DNA from 2 places in the Acidiphilium sp. genome. Region 1 is predicted to be linked to the other one. Evidence: predicted binding sites of a transcription regulator. Region 1 holds the regulator's gene; the other holds the start of a gene.
The links. The regulator HrcA, encoded in region 1, represses chaperone genes, less so after heat shock. The targets are predictions, from matches to a motif close to GTTNGCACTCNCNNNNNGNGAGTGCNAAC.
Positions count from the first base shown of each region.

Region 1 (6,818 bases):
GACCTCGCCTGCCGCACCGCCTTTCCCGGCATGGCGACCCTGCCATGCCAAACCTTCGAGGCCGCGATCGATGCCGTGCGTAGTGGCGAAGCGACGCTGGGGATGCTGCCGACCGAGAATTCGCTTTCGGGCCGGGTGCCGGACATGCACACGCTGCTGCCCGAATCGGGGCTGTCGATCATCGGCGAGCATTTCCAACGGGTCGAGCATTGCCTGCTCGCCGTGCCGGGTACGACGCTGGAGCAGGTGCGGACGATCCATTCCCATGCCGTGGCGCTGGGGCAAATCCGCGCACTGATCCGCGAACTGGGCGCGCAAGGCGTCATCGAGGCCGATACCGCGGGTTCGGCGGCGTTGGTGGCGCGATGGAACGACCCCTCGCGGGCGGCGGTTGCATCCTCGCTCGCGGCCGAGATCTACGAGCTCGAAATTTTGCGCCACAATGTCGAGGATGCGGCGCACAACACGACCAGATTCTATGTGATGGCGAAAACACCCCGCCTGCCGCCGGTGGATGCGGACAATCTGATCACCAGCTTCGTCTTTCGCGTCCGCAACGTCCCCGCCGCGCTGTTCAAGGCACTCGGCGGCTTCGCGACGAACGGCGTCAACATGACGAGGCTGGAGAGCTACATGGTCGGTGGCCAGTTCGCAGCGACACAATTCCTGTGCGAAATCGACGGTCATCCTGAACGGCGTGACGTGCGACTGGCGTTGGAAGAGCTGGCGTTTTTCTCGCGGGAAATCAGAATTCTGGGGGTCTATCCGGCCGCACCGTTCCGTTTGGCGCAACGCGCGGCGCAAATCAGCGCAGAATGAAGCCGCTGGTTGCAAGATGAAATATTTTGTTAGCAATTCGTCTAAATTAAGAAACGGATTCGAAATTATATTGTAATCGTCAGCGTATTTGGCTAACATCGTCGTCGATCGAGGCGCAAGAGACGCCTCTCAAGGCGGTCATCGGCACAGAAAGCGCCGTGTGATCGTCGGAGGATTGCGATGGCCATGATTACCGACGCCTTCAGCCCGACCACGTCGCCAGCGCCCGATTGGAGCGCGGCGGCGAACTGGTCGGGCGGCGTGGTGCCGGGCGCCGGCATGGCGGCGGAAATCACCGGCCTGTCGGCTGTGGTCGATCCGGGCGTCACGATCGAAGCGGATGTGGCGCTGACCTCATCAGGCAGCCAGAGCGCGGCTTTGAGCGGCAATGACGGTGCTGTGGTGCTCGGGCAATCAGCCGAGGTGTCGATTGTCGGCACCGCTGATTTGTTTGCCAGCGATTCCGTGGTTAATCAGGGGGTGATGGCGATCGGTACAGGATCGGCCCTCAGCGTGGTGGTCGATCTCGGCGCGATCAGCGGACTGACCGGTGCGGCGGCGCCAAGCTTTGCCAATAATGGCATGATCGATCTGTCCTCCGGTGCGGCGCTGGAGATCGGCGGCACCGAATTCGAGAACATCGGCACCGTTGCACTGACCGGCGGCACGATCGACGTGATCGGTGGTGCCATCGGCGGCGGTGGCACGATCGAATTGTCACAGGGGGCGATGGCGAGTTTCGGCGATGGCGTTGCCGCCCAATCCTTCAGCTTCGGCAGCGGTTTCGCAACGATATCGCTCGCCGACCCTCTCTTGGGTGCCGGCGTTACGCTCAGCGGATTTAGCGGCGGCGATAGCGTGTTGCTGCCTGACCTGGCAGGCATTAGCCTCAACCAGGCGAACGGCATGGTTACCATCCTGAACAACTCCGGATTGGTCGAAGGCAGTTTCGCCCTCGAATCCGGTCCCAGCCTCACGGTGATCGCCGCAGGCACAGGCAGTGCCATCGTGGCGGCAGGCACAACCGACACCACGTCAAACGATGCCCCTTGCTTCACACGTGGCACCGCCGTTCTCACCCCCGGCGGCTACCGGCCGGTCGAACAACTTGCGGTCGGCGATGCCGTGGTGACCGCGCGCGGTGGAGTACAACCCATTATCTGGGTCGGTTCCCGCACTCTGGATCTCGCAGCCCACGCCACCCCGGTCAGGGTGCAACCCATCCGCATCGCCCCCGGCGCCCTCGCCCCTGGGGTACCGCGCCGGGCACTGCGCGTCTCACCCGATCATTCGATTTTCCTCGATGGCGTTCTGATCCCGGCAAAATTGCTGATCAACGGCGCCACCATTTATCAGGAGCGTGATTGTCTCGCCGTCACCTACCACCACATCGAGCTCGAGCGACATGATGTGATACTCGCCGAAGCGGCGCCGTGCGAGACCTATCTTGATACCGGCAATCGCGCCGGCTTCACCATCGCCGCCTCCTGGCCGGTGCGGCAAAAGCGCTGGGACCGCGATGCATGCGCAACTTTGGTCACCACCGGTCCGGCCCTGCGCACGGCGCGCACCCGCCTGCATAGCCGCGCCCTCAAACTCGGGTTCACCACCTGCGACGACCGGGCCATTCGCCTCTGGGTCAATGGCCGCGCCGCTCCAACAGATGCCGCAGGCCGCTTCACCCTGCCGCTGGTCCACACCGGGCGGGCGGTTCTCCGCTCGCGTCGCTTCGTGCCGGCCGATTTTGATCCTACATCGGAAGACCGCCGTGAACTCGGCGTCGCCATCGCCGGTCTGCGCGCGGGCCGGCGGCGATTCGACCCGGGTGACCTGGCCGAGACCGGATTTCATCCGCGCGCTGCCGGTGATACCGCGATCTGGACCGATGGCGCCGGCGTGATTCGCCTCCCTCCCGGCGCGCGATCGATCGGCATCGATCTCGCGGCGGTGCCACTGACGTGGGAACATCGCGGCTCAACTCCCTGATTGTTTGACAATTTCATGACAGTACGCTGCGCCGATTGCGTCAGGCGTCGCTGCCCGTCAAACCAAGCGCTCCGTACCAACAAGGATCGCCGATGACCCGATTTCCACGCCTCGCCCTCGCCGCGTTGATCGCTCTCCTGCCCGGGATTGCCGCCGCCGCGCCACCGTTCGCGCTCTCCGCCAGCATCCCGATCGCTGGACCGGTGAAATGGGACTACCTCACCACCGAACCAGGCACGAATCGCCTCTTCGCCGCCGAGGGCAATCGCGTGGCGGTGATCAACACCGCAACCGGCACCCTCATCAGCACCATCGCTCCGATCGACGGCGCCCACGGAATCGCCCTGGCACCACGCCTCGCTCGCGGTTTCGCCACCGCCGGCATCGCCGGCACCGTGACCATGTTCAGTCTGAAAACCCTGAAACCCATCAAAACCATCAATGTCGGCCCAGGGCCGGACGCGATCGCCTACGATCCGTCGACCCAACGAATCTTCGTCCCCAACGAAAAAAGTCAGACCCTGTTTGCGATCGACGGGTTCACCGGTAAAATCATCCGACGCATCCCCTTTCATGCCGATCCCGAATTCATCGTGGTGAACGGACGCGGCCGCGCGTATCTGAACCTCAAATCGGCCAACCAGATCGCCGTGGTCAATACCCGCACTCTGACCATTACCCGCCGGATCAACCTAACCCCAAGCTGCCAAGGCCCCACCGGCCTCGCAATCGACCGTACCCGTAACCGCCTGTTCGTGTCCTGCCGTAACCATTCGGTCGATGTGGTGAACGACCGCAACGGCCGCATCCTCGCCACCTTGCCCATCCCCGCCTTCTGCGACGCCATGCGCTATGATCCGCGCTACAACATCGCCTTCGCCCCCAGCATCGATGGTACCCTCACCATCATCGGCGCAGCCGGACGGCATGGTTATAAAATCGTCCAGACCTTGAAAACCGCCCCCAGCGCCCGAACCATGGCATTCGACCAGGCCACCCAGACCGCCTATCTCTCAGCGGCCACCATCATGAAAATCCTGCCGCCGGCGCCGGGGAAAAGCCACGGCAAGATGGAGTTTGTCCCGGGGAGCTTTCATATCCTCGTGGTTAAAGCAGGTAAAAGTTAACAAAACATTCCCTGAAACGTGAGACCGGCAAGATTTAAGGCGTTTCCAGCCGGCGCGGCACCACTAGCCGCGCCGTCAACACCTGAACGACCTCGCCGCGCTGGTTGCGCGTCTCGCTGCGCATCACCACCCGGCCACGATCCGGCCGCGAAGCGGATGGCTCCAATGCCATCACCTCGCTGAACACCGTCAGCACATCCCCCGGCCTGGTCGGACGCGGCCACGCAATCTCGTTACTCGCGCCGATAATCCCGCCCGCCACCGGCACGCTCTCGACCAGCAGCCGCATCGTCACCGCCGCCGTATGCCAGCCCGACGCCGCCAAGCCACCAAACAGCGTTGCCTTGGCCGCCACCTCGTCGAGATGAAAGGGCTGCGGATCGAATTCAGCGGCGAACGCCTTGATCGCCGCCGCATCCATCACCGTACTGGCGCTTTCGAATTGCCGTCCCACGCTCAGATCATCGAAATACAGAATCATCCCAGCAGCCGCCCGATCACCCGGGCAGTATAATCCACCACCGGAATGATCTTGCCGTAATTGATCCGGCTCGGCCCGATCACCCCGATCGCGCCGACGATCCGATCATTGCGGTTCCGCGCGGGTGCGACCACCATCGACATGCCCGAAGCCCCGAACAAGCCGCTCTCGGCGCCGATGAAAATCCGCACCCCGTCCGAGCGTTCCGCCAGTTCAAGCAGCTTCAGCATGGTCTCCTGCGCCTCCAGCCGCTCGAACAATTGCTGCAACGACGCCAGTTTCTCCACCTGGTCGATATCCGCGAGCAACCGCCCCTGCCCGCGCACGATCAACGAACCGCCACGCCCCTCGCCGGACCAGGTCGCCAACCCCGCCTCGACAATGCCGGCCGCGATCGAATCCAGCGCCGAACGATCCGCCTTCATGTCCGCCGCCACCCGCACCCGCAAATCCGCCAGCGACAGACCCGATAGCTGCGCATTCAAATAATTGCTCGCCTCCTGCAACGCCGAAGGCGGCAGGCCGAGTGGCGTCTCGATCACCCGGTTCTCCACCTGCCCATCGGCCGACACCAGCACCACCAGCGCCCGCCCCGAACTCAACGGCACGAATTCGATATGCTTGACCGCCCCTTCCGATTTCGGCGCCAGCACGATCCCCGCCGCCGATGACAGCCCAGAAAGCAAGGTCGAAGCCTCGGTCAAGGTGTCCTGCACCGACCGCCCCGATTGCGCCAGCGCCGCCTCGATCCGCTCGCGCTCCTCATCGGACAATTCGCCGAAATGCAGCAACCCGTCCACGAACAGGCGCAATCCGCGATCGGTCGGCAGGCGTCCCGCCGAGATATGCGGCGAAAACAACAATCCCGCATCGGTCAAATCTGCCATCACGTTGCGGATCGTCGCGGGCGACAGCCCCATCGGCAACAACCGCGACAAGGTCCGGCTGCCCACCGGTTCACCGGTCTCGACATATTGCTCGACGATCTCGCGCAACACCGCGGCCGAACGCGCATCGAGCCCCGGCGGCGTCTTGATCGGCGCACCCGACTGAAAACTGCGTGCATTGCGCGGCGGTGGCTGGTCCATTTGCTCAGAAGAGGCTATCGCGGGGCGGAAATCAAGCGGCGGGTGGCGAGGGGAAGCAAGCACTTCTTTTTTGAAAAAAAGAAGCAAAAAACTTTCATCCGCTGGTCTGTGCACCCGGCACGTCCGTGAACCTGACTAACAGAAGTTTTTTGCTTCTTTTTTTCAAAAAAGAAGTCTTCCCTTTTACCCTTCCTTACGGAGCCTCCATGACCCGCCCCAGCAACCGCACCGCCAACGCGCTCCGCACCGTCGAAATCGTCACCGGCTTCTCCCACCACGCCGAAGGCTCCGCCCTCATCCGCATGGGCGGCACCGAAGTGCTGTGCGCCGCCAGCGTCGAATCCCGCGTCCCCGGCTTTCTGCGCAACACCGGCCTCGGCTGGGTCACCGCCGAATACGGGATGCTGCCCCGCGCCACCCACACCCGCGGTGACCGTGAAGCCGCGCGCGGCAAGCAATCGGGTCGCACCCAGGAAATCCAGCGCCTGATCGGACGCAGCCTGCGCGCCGTGGTCGATCGCAAACTACTCGGCGAAATGAGCATCACCCTCGATTGCGACGTGCTGAACGCCGACGGCGGCACCCGCTGCGCCGCCATCACCGGGGCCTACGTCGCTCTCGCGCTGGCCATCCGCAAACTCCAGGCCAATAACATCATCAAGGCCAACCCGCTGATCGGCCAGGTCGCCGCCGTCTCCTGCGGCATCTACGAAGGCACCCCGGTGCTCGATCTTGATTACGCCGAGGATTCCAACGCCGAAGCCGACGCCAATTTCATCTTGACCGCCGCCGGCGGCATCGTCGAAATCCAGGCGACCGCCGAAAAATCGACCTTCGACGAAGCGGCGTTCGCCACCCTGCTCGCCCTCGCCCGCACCGGTACAGCGGCGCTATTCACGGCACAGACGGCGGCGATCGATGCCGCCTGAACGCGGCCAGCGCCTGATCATCGCCACTCACAATGTCGGCAAACTCGCCGAGTTCGCCTTGTTGCTCGCCCCGCATGGGCTGAACTGCGTGGCATCCGGTGCACTGAATTTGCCCGAACCGGCGGAAACCGCGCCGGATTTCGCCGGCAACGCCCAGATCAAAGCCATCGCGGCCGCGCGTGCCACCGGCGATTGGGCGTTGGCCGATGATTCCGGCCTTTCGGTCAGCGCCATGGGCGGTGCTCCCGGTGTGCGATCCGCTCGCTTCGCGATCGAGGCCGGCGGTTACCCTCAAGCCCTGGCAAACATCATCGCGGCAACGCGCGTAACCGACCATGCCGCCTTTGTCTGCGCCATCTGCCTCGCCGCGCCGTCAGGCGACACCGCG
Region 1 covers NZ_JBMFGY010000055.1:3,071-9,888, reverse strand. The annotation lists gene ACP5E6_RS10120 (prephenate dehydratase) at 1-819, shown strand, start outside; gene ACP5E6_RS10115 (Hint domain-containing protein) at 1,000-2,805, shown strand; gene ACP5E6_RS10110 (YncE family protein) at 2,898-3,932, shown strand; gene ACP5E6_RS10105 (MaoC family dehydratase) at 3,967-4,413, opposite strand; gene hrcA (heat-inducible transcriptional repressor HrcA) at 4,410-5,501, opposite strand; gene rph (ribonuclease PH) at 5,708-6,430, shown strand; gene rdgB (RdgB/HAM1 family non-canonical purine NTP pyrophosphatase) at 6,420-6,818, shown strand, end outside.

Region 2 (6,818 bases), on a different contig from region 1:
CGGCGCCTTCATCGGCGTCCTCACCTACGCCTGGCCGCTGGCCTCGACCGACAATTTCGCCGTCCTCCCCATGGCCGGATGGCTCTTCGTCATGCTCGGCCTCGGCCTCGCCTTCACCAGCGCAGACCCGCAATCCCCGCCGCAATCTGGCCCGCCCGAACCCCAGGCCCTATATCAGCGCGAACGACACGCCCTCATCCTGACAGGAGCGCCCCCATGACCGACACAGCGACCGCCCCCGTGACCGAAAGCGCGACCACCGCCGCGACCGACCTCGTCCCGGTCACCGTCCTCACCGGCTTCCTCGGCGCCGGCAAAACCACCCTGCTCAACCGCATCCTCACCGAACACCACGGCAAACGCTACGCCGTCGTCATCAACGAATTCGGCGAACGCGGCGTCGATAACGACCTCGTGGTCGATACCGACGAAGAAGTCTTCGAAATGAACAACGGCTGCATCTGCTGCACCGTGCGCGGCGACCTCATCCGCATCATCAACGGCCTGATGAAACGCCGCGGCAAATTCGACGGAATCATCGTCGAAACCACGGGCCTCGCCAACCCCGCCCCCGTCGCCCAAACCTTCTTCGTCGACGAAGACGTCAAATCCAAAACCCGACTCGACGCCATCGTCACCGTCGTCGACGCCAAAAATCTCCCCGCCCGCCTGCGCGACAGCCAGGAAGCCACCGACCAGATCGCCTTCGCCGATGTCATCGTCCTCAACAAACTCGACCTCGTCACCCAGGACGAACTCACAGCCGTCGAAGCCGACATCCGCCGCATCAACCGCTACGCCACAATCCACCACGCCACCAAAGCCGATATCCCCGCCGATAAACTCCTCGGCATCAACGCCTTCAGCCTCGACCGAATCCTCGAATCCACCCCCGACTTCCTCGACGACGACGCCCACACCCACGACGAACACATGACCAGCATCAGCCTCGCCCTTACAACCCCGCTCGACGCCGAAAAATTCAACGCCTGGATCGGCGGCATCCTCGCCACCCAAGGCCAGGATATCCTCCGCACCAAAGGTATCCTCGCCTTCGAAGACGAACCCCGCCGCTTCGCCTTCCAAGCCGTCCACATGATGGCCGACGGCGACTTCATCCGCCCCTGGAAACCCGACGAACCCCACGAAAGCCGCATCGTCTTCATCGGCCGCAATCTCAACCGCCCACAACTGCGCCGTGGATTCGAAAGCTGCGTGGCAGCTTGAGGAAGAACGCGCAGGTAAGGCAGGGAAGCACTTCTTTTTTGAAAAAAAGAAGCAAAAAACTTCTATTCGTCTGGCCTGTAGCCGTGAAACCGCCCATGTCCCAGATAAAAAAATCTCTCTGCTTCCTCTTCACAAGCAACCCGGCGAACGTTGCGTGACGACATGAAAACGACAGGCAAAGAAAGGCAAAGCAAACGGTCCCCGTCCGTAAAAACGAACCCAAAAACCTCCATCCATCTGGCCCCCAGTCTTGAGACCACCCATGCCCCAAATTAAAAAAAGTTTTTTGCTTCTTTTTTACAAAAAAGAAGCCTTCTTCTCCCCTAATCTTTCCCACCTCCAATGACCCCCGACGAACTCCTGCAAAAACGCGGCGTCATCCATGAATATGACGCTCACGTCACAGCCGCCTGTTTCAACCGCGCTGGCACCCATTTTGCTGTCGCATTGGGCGATGGCCGTGTCGTCCTGCGCGACATCGCGGCCGGACGCTGGCACGAGCACGCGTTGCACGATGGTGTGGTTCTCGCGCTCACGCCGGACGTTGATGCGGCGGGTTTTCTGACCGGCGGCGATGATGGGCATCTCCGTCGCATCGATCCAGCGACCGGTCCGAGCATCATCGCAAGCTATGGGATGAAATGGGTCGATCATGTCGCCACCGTGCCCGATCGCAAATCCCCGCTCCGCGCCGCTGCGGTCGGCCGGAATGTGCATCTGATCGATAGCGCCGGGGCGGTAGTCCGCACCTTGGCGCATCCGTCCACCGTGTCGGGGCTGGCGTTCGATGCCAAGGCGCGCCGGATTGCCGCGTCGCATTACAACGGTGCCTCGCTGTGGTTCGTCCGTTCGGAGAACGCCAAACCGCAGGTGCTGGAATGGAAGGGCAGTCACATCGGCGTGGCTTTGCATCCCGATCTCGATGCCATTGTCACTGCGATGCAGGAAAATGCATTGCACGGCTGGAAACTGCCTGATGGTCAGCACATGCGCATGAGCGGCTACCCGAGCAAACCGGAATCGCTCGGCTTCACCCGCTCTGGCAAATGGTTGGCCAGTGCCGGGGCCGAGGCGATCATCCTATGGCCGTTTTTCGGCGGCGGCCCGATGGGCAAGGCCCCGCTCGAACTCGCCGCCTCTGCCTCGTTGGTCAAGCGCATCGCCTGCCATCCACAGAACGAAATCGTCGCCGCCGGCTATGCTGACGGCATGGTCGTGGTGGCGGACATCACGCGTGAACGCGTCCTGCCGATCGCCGCCGCCGGCAACGGCCCGGTCTCCGCCCTGGCCTGGAATTCCAGCGGTAGCCACCTGGTCTTTGGCACTGAAACGGGCTTCACCGCGGTTGTGGATTTTTCCCCCGCGCGGTAGCCGCAATCCGATACCCCGCCGGAGGAGCCGTCGGGCGGCCGCTGCCGCGATCCGTGCGAGGGCCGCTTCGAGGAGCTCGGCGGCGGAAATGTCGCCCGCGCGGATCAGCGCCGCGAGGGTAGTGGCGTCCTGGTCCTGCCAGTCGATCAAGGGGTCGGTCCCTGTCATTCAGAACGATGCCGCGCTTAGAGCGATATGCGATTAAGTTGACGCAGCAGCGGCAGCATAATCGCATGAAATCGCTCGAAAAAATATAGAGCTAGAGCGTTAGGCTGAAAGCATAACGCTCTAAGCGCGTTATGCGGAGATGGCGGCTTCAACCCGGCGATCCGGGATCAGCCAGAGCAGTGCCACGATCGCATAGAGCGCATCGGAGAGCGCCGTGTCGATGAACGCAAGCCCGATTCCGCCTAGGTACAGCAGGGGCGAGACCTTGCCTTTGATGTCGCGGCCGAGCGCCTTCGCGAGGGCAGAGGTCTTGCCCTGGGTGCGAATGATGGCGGTTTGCAGAGCGTACCAAGCGAGGGCCGGCAACAGCAGGGCGACGCCGTAGAGGGCGGTCGGGATCGGGGCGGTGTGGTGGGCACCGACCCAGGCGGTGGCGAAGGGGATGAGTGACAGCCAGAACAGCAGGTGCAGATTGGCCCAGAGGATCGAGCCGGTGACGCGGGGGACGAGCTGGAAGAAATGGTGGTGGTTGTTCCAATAGATTGCGACGTAGATGAAGCTGAGGATGTAGCTGACGAAGGTTGGGGCTGCGGTTGCGAGCGCGGCGAGGGTGGTGCCGTGCGGCAGTTTCAGGTCGAGCACCATGATGGTGATGATGACGGCGATGACGCCATCGGTGAAGGCGGCGAGGCGGTCTTTTTCCATCGACGCGATTTTTTCATGGTTTGGAAATCGGTGCAACGTGGGAGGGATGGTTCGACAAAAAGAAAGGCCGTGGATTGCTCCACGGCCTTTTGACGTATCAGCGGGAGGCGATGGATCAGAAATCCATATCGCCCATGCCGCCCATGCCGCCCATTCCGCCGCCGCCGCCCTGAGGCGCCTTCTTCTCGGGGCGTTCGGCGACCATGGCTTCCGTGGTAACCAGCAGGCCGGCCACCGAGGCGGCGTCCTGCAGGGCGGTGCGGACAACTTTGGTCGGGTCGATGATGCCGGCCTTGACCAGATCCTTGAACTCGCCGGACTGGGCATCGAAGCCCCAGCCGTAATCGTCCTTGTCAAGCACTTTGCCGGAGATCACGGCGCCGTCTTCACCTGCGTTTTCGGCGATCTGGCGCATCGGGACCAGGATGGCCTTGCGGATGATATCGATGCCGAAGCGTTGATCGTCGTTGTCGGCCTTGACCTTGGAGAGGATCAGTGAGGCGCGGGCGAGGGCGACGCCGCCGCCAGGGACGATGCCTTCTTCGACGGCTGCGCGAGTTGCGTGCAGGGCGTCGTCAACGCGATCCTTGCGCTCCTTCACTTCGGCTTCCGAGGCGCCACCGACGCGGATGACCGCGACGCCGCCGGCGAGCTTGGCAAGGCGTTCCTGCAGCTTCTCGCGGTCGTAGTCCGAGGTGGTTTCCTCGACCTGTGCGCGGATCTGGTTGCAGCGGCCGGTGATGTCGGCCTTTTTGCCGGCGCCTTCGACGATGGTGGTGTTTTCCTTTTCGATCAACACCTTCTTCGCGCGGCCGAGCATGGCGAGCGTGACGGTCTCCAGCTTGATGCCGAGGTCTTCGCTGATGACCTGGCCGCCGGTGAGGATCGCGAGATCTTCCAGCATCGCCTTACGACGATCACCAAAGCCCGGCGCCTTGACGGCTGCGATTTTGAGGCCGCCGCGCAGCTTGTTCACGACCAGGGTCGCGAGGGCTTCGCCTTCGACGTCTTCGGCGATGATCAGCAGGGGCTTGCCGGACTGGACGATGGATTCGAGCAGCGGCAGCATCGGCTGGAGGCCGGAGAGCTTTTTCTCGTGGATCAGGATGTAGGGGTTATCCAGGTCCGCGACCATTTTTTCCGGGTTGGTGATGAAGTAGGGCGAGACGTACCCGCGGTCGAACTGCATGCCCTCGACCACATCGAGCTCGGTCTGGATGCCTTTGGCTTCTTCGACGGTGATGACACCCTCGTTGCCGACCTTCTGCATCGCTTCGGAGATCATCTTGCCGATTTCGGCTTCGCCGTTGGCGGAGATGGTGCCAACCTGGGCGGTTTCGGTCGGGTTGTTGATCTTTTTGGTGCGCTTCTTCAGTTCTTCGACGACGGCGATGACGGCCTTGTCGATGCCGCGCTTCAGATCCATCGGGTTCATGCCAGCTGCGACGGCTTTGACGCCTTCGCGGACGATGGCCTGGGCGAGAACGGTGGCGGTGGTGGTGCCGTCACCGGCGAGGTCGTTGGTGCGCGAAGCGACTTCGCGGACCATCTGGGCGCCCATGTTTTCGAAACGATCGGCGAGCTCGATTTCCTTCGCGACGGTGACACCGTCCTTGGTGATGCGCGGCGAGCCGAAGCTCTTTTCGAGCACGACGTTGCGGCCTTTGGGGCCGAGCGTGACTTTAACCGCGTTGGCGAGAACGTCGACGCCGCGGAGCATGCGCTCACGGGCATCGGCTGAAAAACGAACGTCTTTAGCAGCCATGATTGTGTTCCTTTTAGAGAATTATGAGGTCGGGAAGGCTCAGGCGGCCTTTTTCTTGGCGGCCGGGGTGCCTTCGATGACGCCCATGATGTCGGATTCCTTCATGATCAACAGCTCTTCGCCGTCGAGCTTCACTTCGGTGCCAGACCATTTGCCGAACAGGATGCGGTCGCCGGCCTTGACGTCGAGCGCCACGATGGCGCCGGCTTCATTGCGCGCGCCGGCACCGACGGCGATGACTTCGCCTTCCATCGGCTTTTCCTTGGCGGTGTCGGGGATGATGATGCCACCGGCGGTCTTTTCCTCGGCGTTCAGCCGGCGGACGACCACGCGGTCGTGGAGGGGACGGAATTTCATCGGATCGCTCCTGATTTGCGTCGTATGTGATTGACTGGCTCAACAACGCTGACCCTTAAAAGGCATCACACGCTGCTAGCACTCTCATCCGGAGAGTGCCAATCCATTATAGCCAGGGCGGTTTTTTGTCAAGTCCGGCAGCACTTTCGGGCGGTGAGTGCTAATACGTTGATAACGCATAATTTTCTTGCCAAACCCCCTGGTTGTCATGGCATTGTCATTGGGACGGGACGCCACTTCGTGGTTCGGCCAACCGGTTTTGACGAGGGGATTCAATGAACTTAAGCAAACAATTACAAGGATATCGACTGACGACTGCGGAGATTTTGTATCATTTGCCGGATCACCCGGGGGTGTTGCAGAGTTTTGTATGGCAGGAATTGGACATCGCGCCGCGGTATCCGGTGTTGAACAACTTTCTGGCATTCTGGGCGCGTCAGATCGAGGGGAAGCTGCATTCGGTGCGGGTAGGATCTGCGGCGCTGATTTCGCCCAGCGAGATGCGGCACGGCACACTCCTGACGTTACAGTAAGCGTAGCACGGCGGTTACAGAGCAGAATTTCCGAAACGTGCGCCGCGTTTGTTAGGCGCTTTTTAACGATTCAATGCGTTAGATACCTCAGCACGAGGTCGTTTCATGTCGCGTTTCAATTGGGTCTTCAGAGTGGCGACTGCATCGGGGCTGTTTTTGGCGGCATCCCCGGTCGCCTGGTCCGATGGCTCGTTGGTCGGACTGAATCCTGGCATCGTTGCCGCCGAAACACGGATTTCGCTCGGAATTGCTGTGCAATGTACGCAGTATCGTGAAAATTTCGGTAAGACGTCAGGTCAGGAACGAGGGTCCCTGCCGGCATTTTCGGCGGCCGTCACGCGTGTGGGGCCCGTTTTAGGAATTCCAGGCATTTATACCGGTGTCATCTATGATTTCGCCGGCGGACCTCTGGCTTATCATGGGTATCACCAGAGCAGCCCCGGTTTCGGGTTGCCCTCTTACGATGCAACCGATCATACGCGATTCAATACATTCGAGGTTCGCTTGGGCAAAGCGGTGGTTGTGTCACCGGTGATCGATTTGATTCCGTTTGCAACGGCCGGATTCCAAAGTTGGTATCGTGATTTCGGTGGTGGTTATGGCGCATTTTATCGGGCTGCAATCGCGGGGGTAGGGGCGCGACTTGAGGCCGCTGTGACGGACCGCCTGGTGATGTCGGCAATGGCGGAGGA
Region 2 covers NZ_JBMFGY010000007.1:22,453-29,270, forward strand. The annotation lists gene ACP5E6_RS02375 (O-antigen ligase family protein) at 1-220, shown strand, start outside; gene ACP5E6_RS02380 (CobW family GTP-binding protein) at 217-1,227, shown strand; gene ACP5E6_RS02385 (WD40 repeat domain-containing protein) at 1,570-2,598, shown strand; gene ACP5E6_RS02390 (TMEM175 family protein) at 2,896-3,471, opposite strand; gene groL (chaperonin GroEL) at 3,587-5,236, opposite strand; gene groES (co-chaperone GroES) at 5,276-5,593, opposite strand; gene ACP5E6_RS02405 (usg protein) at 5,869-6,126, shown strand; gene ACP5E6_RS02410 (hypothetical protein) at 6,781-6,818, shown strand, end outside.
Region 2: a site for HrcA is predicted at 5,668-5,696, ahead of groES (co-chaperone GroES). Genes of this name have one in related genera too.